DNA from 3 places in the Sutcliffiella sp. NC1 genome. Region 2 is predicted to be linked to each of the others. Evidence: riboswitches for the same ligand, from Rfam matches in the RefSeq annotation. Region 2 holds a riboswitch; each other region holds the start of a gene.
The links. Region 2 has a riboswitch for cyclic di-GMP ahead of O1A01_RS21455 (anti-repressor SinI family protein). Riboswitches for the same ligand answer to the same signal wherever they lie in the genome.
Positions count from the first base shown of each region.

Region 1: linked by a shared signal. The riboswitch ahead of O1A01_RS07275 (response regulator) and the one ahead of O1A01_RS21455 (anti-repressor SinI family protein) in region 2 are both predicted to bind cyclic di-GMP.
Region 3: linked by a shared signal. The riboswitch ahead of O1A01_RS04245 (sodium-dependent transporter) and the one ahead of O1A01_RS21455 (anti-repressor SinI family protein) in region 2 are both predicted to bind cyclic di-GMP.

Region 1 covers NZ_CP115153.1:1,399,615-1,406,114, reverse strand. Annotated here, with positions in the region: gene O1A01_RS07310 (DUF5677 domain-containing protein) at 1-614, opposite strand, end outside; gene O1A01_RS07305 (hypothetical protein) at 660-1,364, opposite strand; gene O1A01_RS07300 (XtrA/YqaO family protein) at 1,361-1,561, opposite strand; gene O1A01_RS25340 (aspartyl-phosphate phosphatase Spo0E family protein) at 1,785-1,952, shown strand; gene O1A01_RS07290 (DUF3954 domain-containing protein) at 1,960-2,130, opposite strand; gene O1A01_RS07285 (hypothetical protein) at 2,189-2,356, opposite strand; gene O1A01_RS07280 (hypothetical protein) at 2,398-2,574, opposite strand; cyclic di-GMP riboswitch class I at 3,358-3,444, shown strand; gene O1A01_RS07275 (response regulator) at 3,507-3,863, shown strand; gene O1A01_RS07270 (hypothetical protein) at 3,891-4,121, opposite strand; gene O1A01_RS07265 (IDEAL domain-containing protein) at 4,118-4,465, opposite strand; gene O1A01_RS07260 (hypothetical protein) at 4,493-4,669, opposite strand; gene O1A01_RS07255 (hypothetical protein) at 4,684-5,148, opposite strand; gene O1A01_RS07250 (RusA family crossover junction endodeoxyribonuclease) at 5,320-5,730, opposite strand; gene O1A01_RS07245 (dUTP diphosphatase) at 5,720-6,391, opposite strand; gene O1A01_RS07240 (DUF6011 domain-containing protein) at 6,412-6,500, opposite strand, start outside.
Region 2 covers NZ_CP115153.1:4,106,385-4,112,884, reverse strand. Annotated here, with positions in the region: gene O1A01_RS21480 (TasA family protein) at 1-183, shown strand, start outside; gene tapA (amyloid fiber anchoring/assembly protein TapA) at 314-1,153, shown strand; gene sipW (signal peptidase I SipW) at 1,134-1,757, shown strand; gene O1A01_RS21465 (LPXTG cell wall anchor domain-containing protein) at 1,787-2,401, shown strand; gene O1A01_RS21460 (helix-turn-helix domain-containing protein) at 2,673-2,993, opposite strand; gene O1A01_RS21455 (anti-repressor SinI family protein) at 3,089-3,226, opposite strand; cyclic di-GMP riboswitch class I at 3,258-3,365, opposite strand; gene O1A01_RS21450 (alpha/beta hydrolase) at 3,772-4,506, shown strand; gene rnr (ribonuclease R) at 4,540-6,500, shown strand, end outside.
Region 3 covers NZ_CP115153.1:846,957-853,456, reverse strand. Annotated here, with positions in the region: gene O1A01_RS04255 (methyl-accepting chemotaxis protein) at 1-803, opposite strand, end outside; gene O1A01_RS04250 (pyridoxal phosphate-dependent decarboxylase family protein) at 821-2,458, opposite strand; gene O1A01_RS04245 (sodium-dependent transporter) at 2,487-3,842, opposite strand; cyclic di-GMP riboswitch class I at 3,999-4,083, opposite strand; gene O1A01_RS04240 (MBL fold metallo-hydrolase) at 4,183-5,571, opposite strand; gene O1A01_RS04235 (ABC transporter substrate-binding protein) at 5,661-6,500, opposite strand, start outside.

The DNA.
Region 1 (6,500 bases), 2.2 Mb from region 2:
AATTTCGCCATGGCATCTTTACCGTGAGTTTCAGCAGAAAGAATAGAGTATATGATATCATATTCAACCGATAGATCCAGTTTATTACATAATGATTTAAAATTTCTAGTTTTACCGTCTATATTATACCATTTCTGCTCTACTCTCTTCATACCAATTTCATTTAAGTACACGCTCAACACTCTATTTTTGTAGTCTTGATTCATTCCTTCAAAAATATAATTATCAACTTTATGTTTAGGAGTATTTAGAAAATTCCTTATCTTATTCCCAGTTAAGCTATCCTCTATTAGGCTATTATGAAGTCTTATTTCATTTATTTTACAAGAATAAACATAAGACTTTGCTCGTAAATCAGTGTTTGTTTCTAATATGTATCTAAGATAGACATAATTTTCAAAAACAGTTCTTAAAATTATATCCAGAGAATCATAATGCTTTTTTTCAATCAGCACTATAAGTGTTTTCGTATGATTAATTAGGTTTTCCAGTAACCCCAAAATTGATGCATCTGCATAACCAAATTCCACAGTTCCTGATTTTTGAAAATAACCATTAACAACATTATCAAAAACTTTATCCGCTTCACTTTGAATTTTTTTCAGTCGTCTCAACCTCTCCCACGCTCCTCAACACACTTAAAGTTATACAACAAACTCCTATTTAATTTTCACTTTAATATCTCTTCTATCCTTGTCTCTTAGGGATTCTTCCATTTCTTCTTTTATACATTCATTAACTAATTTTAATAACAATTTAAATTTATCCATTTCCTTGCTTATTGAAGCCATGAAAAATAACAATAGGATCCAGACAATACCAACAATGCACAAGTACAAATAAAACTTTAAATCTCCAATACTACTGATATTAACAAGCCCAACTAACGATGAGGTAATTAGTGCAATCAATATTGTTTGAATAGACGAATTTAAAGTAACTAATTTGGGACTTTCCACTTTCACTTCTAAATATAATTGTAATGATTTTAGTCTATCAATAGTATGATATTCTTTTCTTATCTCTTTTTTTATTCTCTCAAAATTATTATGGATTGTATTCTTATCAAAGTCTTTTATATTCTTTAAATTTCCGAATAACCCAATCCAATTCAACTCACCCATCCATTTGAATAAATTATAATTTTCCATTACTCTCTTTTCATACCTTCTAAACAAGTAAGATAATAGACGGTCAAGTACCTTTTCTAACAAAAAAACAATTAGGTTAGGCACAACAATCATAATACCTAAAACGATTACTATATAACGATAGTAAATACCAGTATTAATCCAGTGATAAATTAAAGTACCAGAAATAAGAAATATATAGAAATTAGTCACTACATAAATAAAAACCCTCAAAATTCTTCCCCCTCATCAAACTTGACCCGCTTAACCTTCCCCTGGTGGGTTATTATCTTTGTCTCTCCATGCACGGGTAAATTTGTTATCTTCGCCTTACCATCGCAAACTACAATGGCGAAACTTCCTTTTAGTTCCATTATATCAACTTCTAGTTTGTTTGTACTACGGTTAATCTCAATGTTTTCCAGTCTCATGATTACAACCTCCAATAATAAAATAAAGAGCACCAAACAAACGCTAATGCGCTCATTTAGTGCCCTCGGTTTTTCCGTTAGGCAAAAAATATCTATTCTTGTAATAAAAAGGCTATAAATAACTAGTTTTGTCGAATACCTATCGTTATCCTAGGAGTTATGCAATAATACTTTTGAACTATTCCCACCATTACTTTTGTATATTTTAAGGAGTATAATTATTATGCAAAATAGCGATAATTTAAACGATTTAATGAAAAAAATATATTACGTAAGAAAGAATATGTTAACCTTAGCATCACAATTCGGTTTGGGTGACAACAGAACCATTTCATGTAGTCAAGAACTTGATAAATTAATAATTAAATATCAGAAGCAAAGAGTGAGCTAGTAATAAATCAAATCTTTCTCTTGTTTGTCGTTTCTAAACGATCAACCTTCCCGCCAAGTACAATAACAGATATTTCACCATATTCAGGTAGGTCATGCTCTATTAATCTACCGTCTTTTATCACATACATTTTTTTATTATTTGTTAGATCTATTTCTGCCTTTAATTTTCCGTTCACCAGGACCCCTCCTAATGTTATAATTGAGTTGGTTGGGTCAGGAGAAATCCTGGCTTTTTTATTTTGGTACTGTAGGTTCGTTAGCTTCTATTATTGCTACCAGTTTTATTAAATCCTCTTTAAGTTGTGCTGGATGCTCTTCATAATGCCCATCTTCTTTGTTTAGTATCATATTGATTACCTTGACTTTAATTTCTGTTAATTCTAATTTGTTAACCCAATCCATGTTTATCACCTCGTTTACAGTTTGGTGAGTAATGGATTTATTTATGCTCTTCTCTTTTTTCGATTCCCAGCATGCCTTATTCTGGTTCTTTCACTGTAGGAATTCAAATCAGAGTATGACGTCCCCTTTGGTCTTTCGGTTGGCTTAATTGGATGCTTTTTTATATATTCAAGTCGTTGTTCTTCTGTCATATACCAAACCTTAACCTTGCCAATCACTTAGTATTACTCCTTCACCTTTTTCTAGAACTGCGCATTAATTAATTTTTTTTGCTCCTACTTAATCTGTATTTATATTCCGATATTGGAAATAATTCAATTGTAGGAGGTTATAAAATGTTTGAACAATTACAAGAGCTTAACAAGCAAGCAAATAGAATTGAAACAGAATACTGGGTAAACCACGATTTATTCTCATGACAGTGGTGGTTTATAGTAATAATAAATTTGTTATTTTTAGTTTTATTAATACTTTTCATGGATAAGCAAAGAATTCAAATTATCACCATTGCTTTCCTATTCTCATTTATCTTGGTTGGAATAGTAAACGAACTTGGAAGCTTTTATGGATGGTGGAGTTATCCACACCAATTCATCACGGCTCTAAAAACAATGAATGCAGTAGATTTTTTGACTGTACCTGTAATAATTACTTTGTTTTATCAGACATTTGGAAAGTGGAAAATTTATTTGATAACAACAACTGTATTTTTTTAAATTCTATCTTTTGTAGGAATACCGATATTCGTTTATTTTGACTTCTACAAACTCCATAACTGGAATTACTTTTACTCTTTTCTTACTTTACTACTGGTTTCAATACTAGTTAAATTATTTACTAATTTTTTAATTACGAAATCAAAATCTCAATAAATGTCCATCTTTTTCGGTGGTCTTTTTATGTCGTAATTTTTGTCTAAGGTTTCTCAAATCACTTAATCCCTTATAACCAATGAATATTATTTCTACATTTTTCTACATATTTCTACATTTATGTCGATAGATTATTAAGGGCAAATTTTACGAAAGTAAAAGACGCAAAGCTACGGGCCTAAAACAATTACTTGTCATGGTGGCCGAGTTGCCAGGATTTCATGTCCTGTATTTTATTTACCTTTTCTAATTTGCCTAATTTAGTAAAGGTGGTACTTATGAAGAAAGTTCTTATAGTTGATGACTCCAAATTTATGCGCAAATTACTTAAAAGGCTAGTCGAAAAAGGTGATTATCAAGTAATTGCTGAAGCTTCTAACGGTCAGGAAGCTATTGAAAAGCTTCAAGAATTTAGTCCTGATATTACTTTGTTGGATATTACTTTACCTTGTATGAGTGGACTAGAAATTCTAAAAAAGATAAAAGAACAAGATCCAAATTCTAAAGTCGTTATTTGCTCTTCACTAAGCTACGAATCACTTGTTGATGAATCAAAAGGTCTTGGTGCGAATGCTTTTATAGTGAAACCAAATTTTGATGATTTATTATCAACAATTGATCAGATTAGCTCTTAATTTCGAGAGAGCGCACACTCTCTCGAATCATATCTTTAGACCAAAATCAGCTTTTATCAAGTTGCCCTGAACTTCGTAAGATAGGTCTCTATCTTTAACACTAGTAAGCAATTTTTCTACCTTTTTATCAGTTTCAAATTTCTCCGCGCATCCTTTAGCAAGTGCTGTTATTTCAGTAACACTCATACCTTCGCGTAATAGTCCTCCAACCGCTAACGCCATATATTGTTCAGCTTTTAACTCCGCTTTTATCTTCACCAGCCAACCAACTCCTTTGGTAAGCGTTCCGTTAGTTCCATGAACCACTCTTGGTCGTTCATAGCAAGTGCTATATCGATTAGAACGTGTAAATCGACTTCTTCCAGTGAAGGTTCTGCTTTGGAGAGGTTTTCTATATCAACCCATTCCACTCTTCTAATTCTTGATCCATTTCCATGCTTTAGAAAAACGACCTTTGCAATATTTTCATCTTCCTTAACAATTGAAACAAAACCTACTGAACCCTTAGCTTTTGGATTATAACCAAAGCTAATATGTGAAAGTTCTACCCAATCACCTTTTTGAAATTGACCGTCTTCCAGTTTGATAGTCTCGGTGTTCATTACGATTCCCTCCCCATTTTAGGAAAATCATTTTCCCAACGTCTTTTCCATTCTTGCAACGCCTCTTCGTTTCCGTTTTGGCATAGTTTGACTAACTCTATCAGTGATACTTTTTCTAAGCTCATTGAAACTCTCCGATTCTACTAATTCTTCTCGTAACACTTGCTTCTGCCATTCTAGTTGTGAGTTGTTATCCTGAGACATGTACTCACTTCCTTTCAAAATAGGCTTAGTTGTTCATATTCCGTTGGCTCTGGTTCCACAAACATTTCTTCAAGATCAACTTCTTTTATGCTTAAAACCTCATAGGAAGAATCATCTAAGGTAACTTCTTCAAAGTTTGAAAACCAATCCAATGGGAAACAACCTCTTAATCTACTAAGCTCTGAATCCTTGTAAAAATTAGCATGTGTTCCTTTTACCTTGAGGAAATATTCCCCTAGCTCCACTCCTTTGTAACCCTGCTCACGATACACTAGCTGTGCTTTATAGAGCTTTTCTTTATGTAGTTCGTGATTAGCAACAATTTCAAACCGTTCAGCATGGTAACAACCTCTGTGAGCATCTTTATTAGGGAAACTTGATACGTAATAATGTTCAGGGCCATTCGGAAAGAGGTAATACCTCTCTCCATCCTTCAAGAGCTCCGAACTATCCGCCTTTACGCAAACACCCTGTAGCATACCAATACCTTCTTTCTTGCCTTATTTTCGGTATCTCCGAGCCACCTAGCTTTTTGCAATCAGTACCGAAACGACTCGAGCAGTGATTATAAAGTGAGCATCTGTTCATACATGTCATTATCCTGTCCTCTTTTTTCATCCAATCAGTTCGAATATCTGATATGATTACATTCATGTTCCTTTCAACTCCTGGACAGTAATATCAATTCCGGGAATTTCACCGTATAGTTTGATTGCAGTCACTTTTGATACCTGATTGTCATCATGCCAAGCAAGTTTGTTTAGTGCATCGAAAACACCTTTTACTAAATTGTCTGCATCAGGCTTCTTGATGTGATATTCCCCTAATGCTGCAGCCTGCCTCTTCTTGCTCCAACTTTTCGGTATTGGCATCGTAAACCATATTTCTACTGCTATTGGACCATCCAGTAGTGTTTTCTCCTTCAACTGCTGTTTGGCATTCCACTGGATAAAGCTTTTGTAAGCTAGATACCTTTGGGCATTGGGTTTAACAAACTTTCCTCTTCCCGTCATTCTTACGGCTCCCATTGGCTCAATAGGAATTGATAGTTTAATAGCCATTGTCCTGTCTCTCATGATTCATTTTGTTTTTGGCGAAGTATGCTTCCTCAATCTGTTCGAATGTAAAGCCAAATTGAATCATTCCGATTGCAATAAAGAGAAACCATGCTGTTCTAAAACAAAACTCATGTTTCGAATATGTTAGAAAGAAGTTAGGTTCGTTTTTATCATGTGACATTTTGGCGATGAAGGACTTGAGTTCTAAATAAACACCATTAATACCCCCATCAAAGCCTTTTTCCTCAAGTTCGAGTATTGCTTCCTCGTGAAGATATAAATGTTCTTTCCATCCTTTTTGATTTGCGATTGATAAAAAGAAATGTACTGCATCGACATATTCTTCAAGGAGTGGGTTATGAAAATGAACTCCACACCCGTCACAATCCTCACATTGTCCAACTATTTTTTTATTTTCTATGAAGATTGGTTCAACTTTACACGAATCACATACATCCCTTTCATTCGGAAACCATGTTCTTGGCTCTTGATCATCGCTCCAAACCTTAAACCAGCAACCCTCGTTTGCAAATTCAGAAATCTCTACATCCAATGCAACTAATGTATTTCGGAATCTCTCTTCATCAGTCCACACGATTCCTCTTTCAGCTATAATGCGATTATCTAGCTGCTCTTGTGTTGCTAACATTTTTTCTAGACTCATAGTTTCCAACCTTTCGTGGTTTATTTAATAACTAGTACCGTCTCCTCAACGAAGGAAAGTTGCCCTTCAGGAGGCTCGTTTTCGCGTTCCTTAGCCTTCTTTTCGCAAA
Region 2 (6,500 bases):
AATTTACCGTGGCTAGGTGAAGTAAATGGAGAAAGGGGCGGCCTTGCAGCTGGGGATTCAGATGACTTAATTGTTGTGTTTGAATTTGTAGATAATACTGAAGATCAAAATACATTCCAAGATGCTGAGTTGACTCTCTTCTGGAACTTCGAAGCTCACCAAACAGCTGGAACTATAAAATAAGAAACTAGATAGATTGGGGAAGGGTGGGGTTAGCTCACCTTTCACCATTTATTTTTTATCATAAATATATAAATCTAATTGTATATTCATGATAGAAAGTAAAAGCATTAAAGGAGGTTCTAACATTGAAATGAGGAGCTCTAGATTAAGGAAGTTTGGTAAAAAGAACAAAGGGTTTCTAATCATTTTACAATTAGCTGCTATTTATTATGTATCAATTATTTCACTATCATATTTAACAAATGGAACACTAGCCTATTACAGTGACACTTCACAAACAAACACTAGGATCACTACTGCTTCAGATTGGTACGACGGAAGTGATCTTATTTTTCCTAATAGAGGTACTCAAGTTGTACATAGTTGTCCTCCTGAAGAAATCGGTGTGGTAGTTAAAAATGATGGATTAGATATGTCTAAAGCGACAGAGTATGAGATTTATTACACTGAATTAAATGAAAATGGGAATCCACTAAAACATGGTGATAGAATTTTTTCAGGTTGGATTGAACCGATCCCTAAAGGGGGGACTGTCCTCTTAACTTATCAAGCTGAAAGTGAAGGATGGTACGTTTTCAAAGCTCTACAAAGACCTGGATTTGAAAAGGACTATATTAATAGAAAAGAAGTGTGGAGTGAAAAAGTGAAAGTCCAGTGTAAAAAACAGAAAGATATTAAGGGAGCAGCTGAAGAAGAAGAGAATGAAATAGATAAGTCATTAGAGGAAAAGGAAGAAATAGTAGAAGAACAACCGAATGAAGACATAAAAAATGAAGAGGAAGAAAATAAAGAAGAAAAAATGGATGAAGAATTAGAACCAGAGCCAGAAAAAGAAGAAAAAAGTGAAGAAATACCTCCAGAAGAAAGTGACGATGAAAAAACTGAAGAAGAGATATCTTCAGATCAACCTAAGAATCAGAGTATAGATGAAGAAAAGGAACATGAAGGAGATGAATCAAGTGAAGGATAAGCTTAAAAGCCTATTTAGTCTAAAAAATATAAAAAAATGGTTTAGTAGTTTAGTGACATTTACTTTATTTGCAACTTTAATTTTAATGGCTGTTCTCGTAATATCCTCCAAAGCTGCTGGAGGAGAACCACAAGTTTTAGGCTATCAATTAAAAACTGTTTTATCTGGTTCAATGGAGCCAGAAATAAAAACAGGATCCGTTATTGCGGTAAAGCCTGATGTAGATATGAAAGGCTTTGAAAAAGGGGATATTATTACATTTAAAGCAGATACAGAGAAATTAATTACTCATAGAATTACAGAAGTTGTTACTAGTGGAGAACATGTAATGTATCGAACTAAAGGCGATAGTAATAATGCAGAAGATTCCGCGCCTGTTTTGTCTGAAAATGTAGTTGCACAGTATACCGGCTTCACTATCCCATATGCTGGTTATTTTATCAACTTTGCGAATTCTAAAAATGGAAGCTTACTTTTAATGGTCCTTCCAGGTATATTACTCGTACTTTATGCTGGTTTAACAATTAAGAGTGCAATAAATGAGATCGAGAAAAATAGTAAACAACTAACTGTTCCAATTGAGGATACACCGCCAAAAGTTTAGTTAAGCCCTTAAGGGAAGGGAGAAACGGTATGAATGCTATAGTAAAACTTATCATGTATAGTGCTTTACTAATACTAATAATACAATCGGCTACTTCTTCTGTTCTTGCTGACTCTAATGAAAATGAAATAGATATAAGGACTTCACCCGAAAAAATACTTTTTGAATTAGATAACATGAAACCAGGAGATTGGGCAGAAAGAAGTTTAGTAGTAACAAATAGCGGTACGAAAGATTTTAAATATCTTTCGTCCGCAAGTTTAGTTTCAGGTTCTGAAAAATTTTATAATGCTCTTATTTTATCTATTTCAGATAAAAGTGGACAGATTTTTAATGGTAGTCTTGAAGATTTTAAAGCGTTAAATCCAAGAGAAATTGTATCAGGTGGAAAGGATGAATTGTTATTTAAAGTGGAGTTTCCATATGAAAAGGGAAATGAGTATCAAGGTTTAGCATCTATAGTAGAATTTAAGTTTTATGCAGAAGGTACACTTGGAGGAGTTAGCCCTGTGGATGGTGTAAAGTTACCTAAAACAGCTACAAACATTTTAGATATTATTTTAATTGGTGTCATTATTTTAACTATAGGTACATTTATATTAATAATAAGTAATAGAAAAAAACGAAAAATGCAATATAAATAAATTTTTAAAGTTATTTCTTTTAAAGGAGAGAAATTAAGGTGTACACCAAAACCTGCCCAACCTGCACGAAACCATCCTACTCCAGCTCAGAATTCTCCCGATGGATCTGTCCAACTTGTTCAACAGACTTAACTTCTCAAAAGGAATACGTAGCATTATGTCATCAACCAACTAAATACGAAAGAAAGAAACAGCTTACTCTTTATGTAAAGAGCTATAAAATCGACCGAGTCATATAATAAAGCGCCGATGCATTTTGCTATCGACGCTTTTATTTTTGGCTTGCTTTCCATTTATTAAATTCTAGCCATTCTTTGAATTCATCTTTTGATACACCTGAATTCATAGCTTCTTTTACTAGGTTAGCCCACTCTGAATCGATGGCTCCTTCGTCTACTTCTTCATGTAGAAGGCTGTTGACGGATACGCCTAAAACTGCTGAAACCTTTTCTAAAAACTGTACAGATGGGTTCGATTGTAAGTTACGTTCGATGGAACTTAAATAAGATTTAGCAACCCCTGCACGCTCTGCTAGTTCTGACATGGATAATTTCTTTTCTTCACGAATTTTTTTGATGCGCTCGCCGATCACAGTAGTCACCTTCTTTCTCTATCTCTAACTTTTTCTATTATATCATATATCGAAGGTGTTGTTTGATATTTCAAACAAAAATAAAACTATACGAACTAAAGAGAGGTGTTCGGATAGTTATGTAAAAACTCTCTAATTTCTTCCACGCTAATGCCGAATTCTAACGCAGATGATATTAGTTCAATCCACTCTTTATCTAGATTCTCAGTCATTTCTAGTACCCCATTCCCCATACTTTTTCCCTCCTAAAATACAATCAGTATCCCAGGCAGTCCAGCCATCATAGCAGATTTTTTTCTCTTTCTTTGTTTATCTCCCGTAGACCTGTTGACTTTGCGTCCTTATTTTTCAATAAGTTTGCCTTTGACTGAATCAATAGTCGCACTACTTTTTCTATATGTCCAAAGTTATTATAAAACAACCATATTAAAGATGTTGAAGATACATGTCGAAGTAGTAAAAAAGTGATAAATCTCTCTAAAGCTTGATATGATAACGATTAGAGGAATTAAATGTTAATTTTTTACTAAAAAGGAGAAAAATAATTTTATCCACTTTTGTCGAAATAGTCTGAAACTTAAAGTTAGGCAAATTGTTACCCACATAAAAATAAATAGGATTGCGAAGCTGTTACTTTTTTACTAGTAATTCGTTTAGCACCATATTTCATGCGTAACAAAACGTTTTATGGTAATATATTCTTTTTGGATAGGATAAATTTTTACTTATAAATGGTTGAGCATACTATACATAATAATAAAGAGTGAGGGATGTCCCAATGAAAGTGAAGTTACCAGAACCGTTCACGTTTGAAGGCGGGGAACGAGCGGTTTTACTATTACACGGATTTACAGGAAATTCAGCCGATGTTCGCATGTTAGGCCGATTTTTAGAAACAAGAGGTTATACATGTCATGCACCACAATATAAAGGACATGGTGTTCCGCCAGAAGAACTTGTTCATACAGGCCCGGAAGATTGGTGGCAAGATGTAATGGAAGCTTATCAGTTTTTAAAAGATAAGGGTCATGAGCAAATTGCAGCTGTTGGTTTGTCTCTTGGAGGCGTATTTTCTCTTAAATTAGGTTACACTGTACCTATTAAGGGTATTGTCCCAATGTGCGCACCAATGTATATAAAAAGTGAAGAAGTAATGTATGAAGGTGTTTTAGCGTATGCTCGTGAATGGAAGCGAAGAGAAGGAAAAACACCAGAACAGATTGAACAAGAAATGAAGGCTTTTGCTCCGATGAATACGTTAAAAGAGCTACAAGCATTAATCGCTGACGTTCGTGACAATGTCGATATGATTTACTCGCCAACATTTGTAGTTCAAGCACGCCACGATAAAATGATTAATACAGACAGTGCGAACATTATTTACAATGCAGTGGAGGCAGACAATAAGAAAATAAAATGGTATGAAGAATCAGGTCATGTCATTACGCTAGATAAAGAGCGTGAACAACTACATGAAGATGTTTATGAATTTTTAGAGTCATTAGATTGGTAAGGTGTATTAGACAATTAAAAGGAGGGATGGGAAATGGAAGAAATGATTCAAGAACATATAGAGCGGCTTCTTTCCTATATGAAAGAAGAGGCCTATAAGCCGTTAACTACGGGTGAGTTAGAAAGTGCATTCGGAATAGAAGATTCAGAGGAATTTAAAACGTTTGTCAAAGCGTTAGTGCAAATGGAAGAACAGGGGTTAGTTGTTCGTACGAGAAGTAATCGTTACGGGTTACCAGAAAAAATGAACCTTGTTCGTGGTAAAGTAGTTGGCCATTCAAAAGGGTTCGCTTTCGTTGTACCGGAAGAAGCTGATTTAGAGGATGTGTTTATTCCACCGACAGAGCTAAATAATGCGATGCACGGAGATATCGTTCTCGTACGAGTGAACAAGCGTGCAGAAGGTGGTTCTCGACAAGAAGGAACCGTTATTCGGATTGTAGAACGTAGTGTGAAGCAAATAGTCGGTACATATACAGAAAGCAAAAATTTCGGTTTCGTTATTCCTGATGATAAAAAGGTAACGAGTGATATTTTTATACCGAAGGAAGCAACAGGTGGAGCGGTAGAAGGTCATAAAGTTGTCGTGAAAATTACAACGTATCCAGAAGGACGTTTAAGTGCGGAAGGAGAAGTAGTTGAAATACTTGGGCATAAAAATGATCCTGGTGTTGATATTCTCTCCGTTATTCATAAGCACGGATTACCTGGTGATTTTCCGAAAGAAGCGCTGGACCAAGCGATTGCTGTACCAGACGAAATTAGCGAAGAAGATATGAAAGGCCGCCGCGATCTTCGTGACGAAGTGATCGTTACGATTGACGGTGCTGATGCGAAAGATTTAGATGATGCTGTAACGGTAATGCAATTAGATAACGGAAATTATAAATTAGGTGTACACATTGCCGATGTTTCTTATTACGTAACAGAAGATTCCCCTATTGATAAAGAAGCGTTAGACCGTGGTACAAGTGTTTATTTAGTAGACCGAGTTATTCCGATGATACCGCATCGCTTATCCAATGGTATTTGTTCTTTAAATCCAAAAGTAAATCGCTTAACGTTATCATGTGAAATGGAAATAAACCCTTCAGGTGAAGTAGTTAAGCATGAAATTTTCCAAAGTGTGATAAAAACAACGGAACGAATGACGTATACAGATGTGAACAAAATTCTCGTTGATAAAGACGAAGAAACACGTTCTCGTTACGAAAGTTTAGTGCCGATGTTTGAAGAAATGGAAAGACTAGCTGAAATTCTTCGTACTAAACGGATGACACGTGGTGCAATCGATTTTGACTTTAAAGAAGCGAAAGTTCTAGTCGATAAGGAAGGAAACCCAACTGATGTCGTGCTCCGTGAGCGTTCAGTTGCGGAGCGTTTAATTGAGGAGTTCATGCTAGCAGCGAACGAAACGATTGCTGAGCATTTCCATTGGTTAAACGTCCCATTCATTTACCGTGTCCATGAAGATCCGAAAGAAGAAAAGCTACAACGTTTCTTCGAGTTTATTACGAATTTTGGATATGTCGTAAAAGGAAAAGGTAACTCTGTACATCCACGAGCACTTCAAGAAATTATCGAAGCGGTTCAAGGAAAGCCAGAAGAAATGGTTGTTTCAACTGTCATGCTTCGTTCCATGAAGCAAGCGAAATATGACGAAGAAAGCTTAGGCCACTTTGGGCTATCAACAGAGTATTACACTCATTTCACTTCACCAATTCGTCGTTATCCAGATTTAATCGTGCATCGTTTAATCCGCACTTATTTAATTGAAGGAAAAATAGACGAAGATACGCAAGCGAAGTGGAAAGAAAAGTTACCGGAAATTGCCGAGCATACGTCTAACCGCGAACGTCGAGCAGTAGATGCGGAAAGAGAAACAGATGAGCTGAAGAAAGCGGAGTATATGTTAGATAAGATCGGCGAAGAATACGACGGTATTATTAGCTCTGTTACAAACTTCGGTATGTTCGTGGAACTGCCAAATACAAT
Region 3 (6,500 bases), 1.7 Mb from region 2:
GCCATTTCATTAAACGCTTCGTTCATTTCTCCTAAATCATCGGCTCTCGTTGGCAAGTCAATGTTCAAGTTGCCATTTTTCATCTCGTTAATTCCATCCATAAGATGGCGTAACGGTTTAAATAGCATACGAATTCCGATAATTTGTACAACGATAATAACGATAATTGCTGGTATTAGGATAATGAGAGATTTAAAAATAAATTCACTTGTACCATCCTTTACCATACTCGCATCTACATCAATGGCGAAAAAAGCAAACGAATCCCCTGATTGGTTACTTATTGGATAAAGAACAGTAACCCAAGTACCTAATTCATCCTCGTACACTGGGGAAAACGTAATACGATTTGTTTCATTTAATTCTTTTATCGATTGAACGACAACTGCTGGATGTTCGTATATATCGCCAGCCCCTATATTAAATTCTTTTAACGCCTCTATTAAGTGCGAGGGGATTGCAATAATTTTGGAAGAATTACCATCGACTAGCTCTGTACTGAAAATATATGCTTGTGCAACATTTGGATTAGTTGATGAGATGTAATCAAATAATGAAGTTAACTCTTGTTGCGCTGGATCTTCATAACTAGAAGCTTGAGATGCCGCTTGAACAATAGTAGTTTCAATTTCATCCGCCCAACGAGTTGCTAGCGCCTCTGTTTGCTTCTCTAATTCGGCTACTAACACATTTCGTTGAATTTGGATACTGCTTACCATTAATACTGTACCAACAAGCAATAATAACAACGTTGTAATTAGTATAGACTTTGTCGCAAAAGATAGTTTTTTAAGTTTAGTCAAGATGCTTTACTCCTTTTTTATACGTATAATAACTCGTACGATTTTTCGTGTATGTTCATATGCTCCTGAAGGAATGCGATATAACGCTCCACTTCCTCTACTGTTGTATAAGGGGAGATACTAAAAAACTTATGAGCATAAATAGAAACATTTTTATTAGAATTAGCCGCGACTACTTGACGTTGCTTTTTCGTATTTCCGAAGAAAACATGCTCCCTAGCTATGCCTGTTAGTTCAGCAAACTCTTCATTATAATGATTAATTTCATTAATTTCTTCCAAAGTTAACATACCGTTCAACTCTTCCTTCCAGCGGCTATTAGTAGGATAGAATCGGAATGTCGTAATTGGTGATACTTCATTTGTTATTTCAACATTGTTAAATGCTAATTTAAGAGTTTTTCTAAACCGTAAATTTACTTCAATATAATTAGCTAATAAACGTTGATACCCTTCCATTCCGAGCGCTAATAAGGAAGCGTATATGGAGATAGCACTACCCATTCGAGAACATTCTAGCGTATAACTTGTATGATAACTTCCGTAACCTCGATTGCCAACGTAAGGGGTTTCTGATGCATCTAAATCTACATATTGTAAATTATTTTTATCTTTTATTAAGAAAAGACTCGTGATGTAAGGAGTTTGACCTAGTTTATGAAAATCAAATACCATGCTGTCTGCTAAATAAACTTTACTAAACTTCGTATGATAGTTTTGTAACACATGTAAAACATCACTATGTAAATTTAGCGGATTTGACTCAAATGAATATTGGTTGAAGAACGTATACATTCCCCCCATCGCCGTATCCGCATGAATATAAATTGGCTGAAGATCGTATTCTTTTTCCAACTGTGTCGTAATTTCTTTTATCCCTTCGATGTTATCAATGCCAAACGTATCTGTCGTCCCCATCGTTGCTAACACATATAAAGGTATTCCACCGAATTGAATGATTTCTTCCATTTTCTCCTTCAAGTCATCCAAATTCATCGAATGGTCATCATTAACTTTTACACGAATCATATTATTAATGCCGATACCTGTTGCCTCGACAGACTTATAGAGACTATAGTGAGATAACTCTGAACAGAAACAATATAAATTGTTCGGTACCCCTATTTTATTGGACTGTGGAAAGCGCCTAGTTATGGCAAGTCGTAATGAGTTGAATACCGCACCTTGGCCCCCCCACGTCGTATAGCCAGCACTTTCGTTCGAGTCGTAACCAACTACTTTAGATAACATACTCGTAATCTTCACTTCTGCACTAGCTGCTGCTGGACCTTCGACATCCCATAAGCTATTACCGTTCGTTAGAACCATTACTAAATTTCCAATAATACTAGCGATGTTTGGAAGTGGTGCAGCATTCGCTACATAACTACTATTTACAAAACGATGTCCTTTAACAAGCTCTAACAGCTCGTCAATCGTATTTTCCATTGATAAGCCCGCACTCGGTACCGATGAATGTTCCATAAGACGATTATAATAATCCTCACTGTAAACCGGCATTTCACCTAGTGTTAACTTAGAAGGATCTTTTAGTTCATCTATTTTTGATAGAATCGTTTGAACATAGTTTCCTAATTCCTCTCTCTGTTTCTCGTTTCCGTCCACACTTGGAAACAACTGTTGAAGTTCACTCATTGTTGTCATATTTTTTACCCCCATTTATTTAAAAGAACCACTTTAATACACCAATAACATCTAAGAACACAATAATAATGGCAACAGGTGTAAAATATTTCAATAAATAATACCAAACGTTAAAAATACTAGCTCTTATATTAGATCCTGCTCGCAATTCATCCATCAATTCACTTTTCGATACTTTTAATGGAATAAAAATTGCTAGGAGTAACGCTCCTAACGGCATTAATATGTTACTAACGGTAAAGTCGAACAGATCAAAAAATGTTTTATCAAAAATAGTTACATCTGCCATCACTCCATACGATAAACAGGAAGGAATACCAACGATAAAAATAAGTATTCCAACAAGCCATGTTGTTTTTTTCCTTTTGCTATTATCTTTTTTCGTAAAAGCAGCCACAATAATTTCAATCATAGAAAATGCCGATGTTAAGGCAGCAAATAAAAATAAAACTAAAAAGGCAAGAAAGAAAAACATTCCTAACGGTAACTGTGAAAACACCGCCGGTAATACAGCAAAAATTAAAACCGGTCCTGCATCTGGTTCCAATCCGAACGAAAATACACCTGGAAAAATAGCTAGTCCCGCTAAAAGAGCAATCACAATATTAATGATAACGATAGATAATGCTGAAAACGGAATATTTTGTGTTTTAGGTAAATAAGAAGCATATGTCACCATGACGGATACCCCTAAAGAAAGGGTAAAAAACGCCTGGCCAAGTGCGAATAAAATACTTTCTGACGTTAGTTTAGAAAAATCAGGAATCAGTAAAAATTTCACACCTTCCAACGCTCCATCTAAACTAAGGGAGCGAAAGACGATGACGATAAATAATACGAGTAAGGCTGGCATCATTATTTTACTAGCCTTTTCAATTCCTTTTTGAACACCTTGTGATACAACAAGTATCGTAATAAACATAAATAATAGTTGGCCTAATAGAGTCCAAAACGGCTTAGAAATTACTTGACCAAAAAGTGGTCCGTATTCAGCTTGAGATAGACCGTTCAAACCGCCTGCGAAAACTTCTATTATGTATAGAATGATCCAGCCCCCAACAACACTATAAAAGGACAATAGTAAAAAGCTAGTGAACACACCTAGTTTTCCGATCACATTCCATTTTGAATTTGGGGCAAGCTTCGTATAAGTCGAAACTGCATCACTTTGAGCTTTACGACCAATTACAAATTCTCCGACTAAAAGTGGCAATCCTAGAAATAACGTAAATAATAAAAAGACTAGTAGAAATGCTCCTCCTCCACCAGTACCCGCTACATAAGGGAACTTCCAAATTGCCCCTAAACCAATTGCTGAGCCAGCAGCGGCCCAAATAAAACCAATTTTTGTTTTCCAATGCTCTTGTTGTGTCAATTACTTTACCTTCTTCCTTTAAAACATTAAACAGCGATAGATACCATTCTATTAAAATACTACGGATACTCCTTGATATAAAATCATAAAAAAATGCCCACCTAAATAAGGTGGACATTGATGATTAGCAGATCAAAAATAAGTATATCCAGCCTGTTCGGTAACCCGGCGACCTTAGAGGTATCTCCTTAGGCCCGTAGCTTTGCGTCTCCACTTTTCAATGGATTTGCCATTATCGTAGGTATCTTCTTTTTTGCACCATTAAGTATAACATAAGTATAATCGGCATGTTGACAAATATGTTTATAAGTCTTTAGAACTAAAATAAGCATCTTTACCGTTACTTATTAACTATATCACCTATTTCGTATACTTCCCCATAAGCCGGTAAGAGCTGTTGCCCATTCTTTGGTTTCAATCTTTCAGGATAAAAGCTATGAAGGGGTATGAGTACTTTTGGGTCAAGTTCATCAACAATATACTTTAAATGCTGAGGTAACGCATGCCCTCCTGAACTTACTTCTACTCTTTCTAAAGAAAGTAGTGATAATATTTTCTCTAGATTATGGAATGCCGGGTCATAATCACCTAAAGGAACGCCGTTGGAGTGGATGTATACTCCATTTTCAACGTGTAGATCAAATAATTCTATTATATTCTCATAACTGTTTTGAACGAAATATCTGCTTGGATTCTCATTAATTTTTTCTTTATTTATGAGTGGATATTTTTCCAACAATAGTTTTTGCCAATCGAGCAGCTTGTTTTCTCTTATCATAGTTTTTAGCTCTTCTGATTCGAATATGTAAAAGTGACATTGTGGTAAAAAAGTATGAGCAAGTTGCGCTGTTTTTATTTCTAGAACCACTTTTCTTTTAGCCTCTTCTCCTGCTTTACACATACCGTTAATGCGTTCCATATTTCGATGGTAAATATTAAAAATACCAATACCCTCTGACTCTTTTAACATTTGTGCAACATTAATTTGTAGCTTCGTTTCCGTAAGGAGTTTATCTGGCAATTCATTGTTACTGACTAAAAGATGTTCCGCTAATTCCTCTTCACTTTTTAATGTTGTTCCTTCGATAATAACTGCATCATACCTTAATTCTTTTGCCTTTTGTAAAAACTCCTCCATCACCTCTGGTGAAGAGCCGTGCAATCTAAAATCACCTGTATAAATAATTTTTGCATCAGGAGTTTCTAGATGAAATGCGCACGCCCCGATAACATCATGATCAACAGAAAGAGGTGTTACTTTTATTTCTCCTATATGAAAAGATTGATCGTACTCACAAGATTGGTACGACCTTACACCAGGTACACCTTCCCCGATTAATTGTAACTGATTATATAGATTTCGAGATTGTTCCGTCATATAAACTGGAATAGAAGGATCAATACATCCGATAGCTCCCATATGATCTAAATGCAAATGAGATATTAAAACAGCTGTTTTTCCCTCATATTCTTCCGCTGAAATAACATTATCACTCGCTAAGTGCTTCTTATTGTATATTCCTTCAATTTTCGGTATCATACGTAGCTTTAAGTAGTCTCGAACTATCGCACTATTACGCACCTTCACTTGTCCGTCAAAAATAGCTGTCCTCGGGTCAAACGTTAATCCAAAGTCAAAAATAACACGCGATTGCCCGTATTGTAATTGAATAATGGTACCGCCAATTGTTTTTAATCCACCAAAAAATTGAATCAACGTTTTACTCATTCTTCGACATCCTTTTCTTTTATGTAATTGTATTCGAAAAAAGAGGGTGTCCCACTTATCATTGGGACACCTTCTATTATATGTTTTTATTAGTTTCCTAACTCGCGATCCGCTGCTTTTTCCGCAGCTTCTAATCCTTCTTCCACTGTTAGTTCACCTAGGAACACTCTGTCGATTTCTTTTGCAACAGAATTTTTCAATCCATAAGCACCGACAATACGTGGGTCGAAGAAGCCTGCATCAAATTGCTGTTCTCCTACGCCATATTCCGGATTTTCGTCTGTATATTGCTTCCATTCACTACTTTCTAAAGCCGAGTAACGTACTGGTAAGTAACCAGATTGCATTGCCCAATATGTTGTGTTTTCTGTATTAATTAAAAATTTCATGTACTCAAATGCTGCTTTCTTTTCTTCATCAGAAGCACTAGCGAAAATAGATACGTTTGTTCCAGCAAATGGCGTTGCTGCCTCTTTTCCACTTGGAAGTACAGTTGCTGCCCAATTAATGCCGTTTTCTTCAGCTGGAGCTGCCACGTAAGGGATACCAGCAGAAGAACCGATATATAAAGCAACATCTCCACGAGTAAACGGACCAGACATATATCCATCTTCACCTGCAGTACGAGCAACACCGTCTAGAATCATATTATTAACAAATTCTAATGCTTCTTTCCCTTCTGGGGAATTCATTTTAAATTCTCCAGTTGCTTCATCAAAGTATACACCACCAGCTTGATGTACCCATTGGTTAAATTCTAATGAAACAGAGTTTTCTAAACCAAGTCCAATTACTTTACGACCTTCATTGTCAAACGTTAATTTCTCAGACGCGTCACGTAGCTCTCCCCACGTTGTAGGTGGTTCAATTCCAGCCTCTTCTAAATAATCTACATTATAGAACATAATACGAGTACTTTTGTTAAAAGG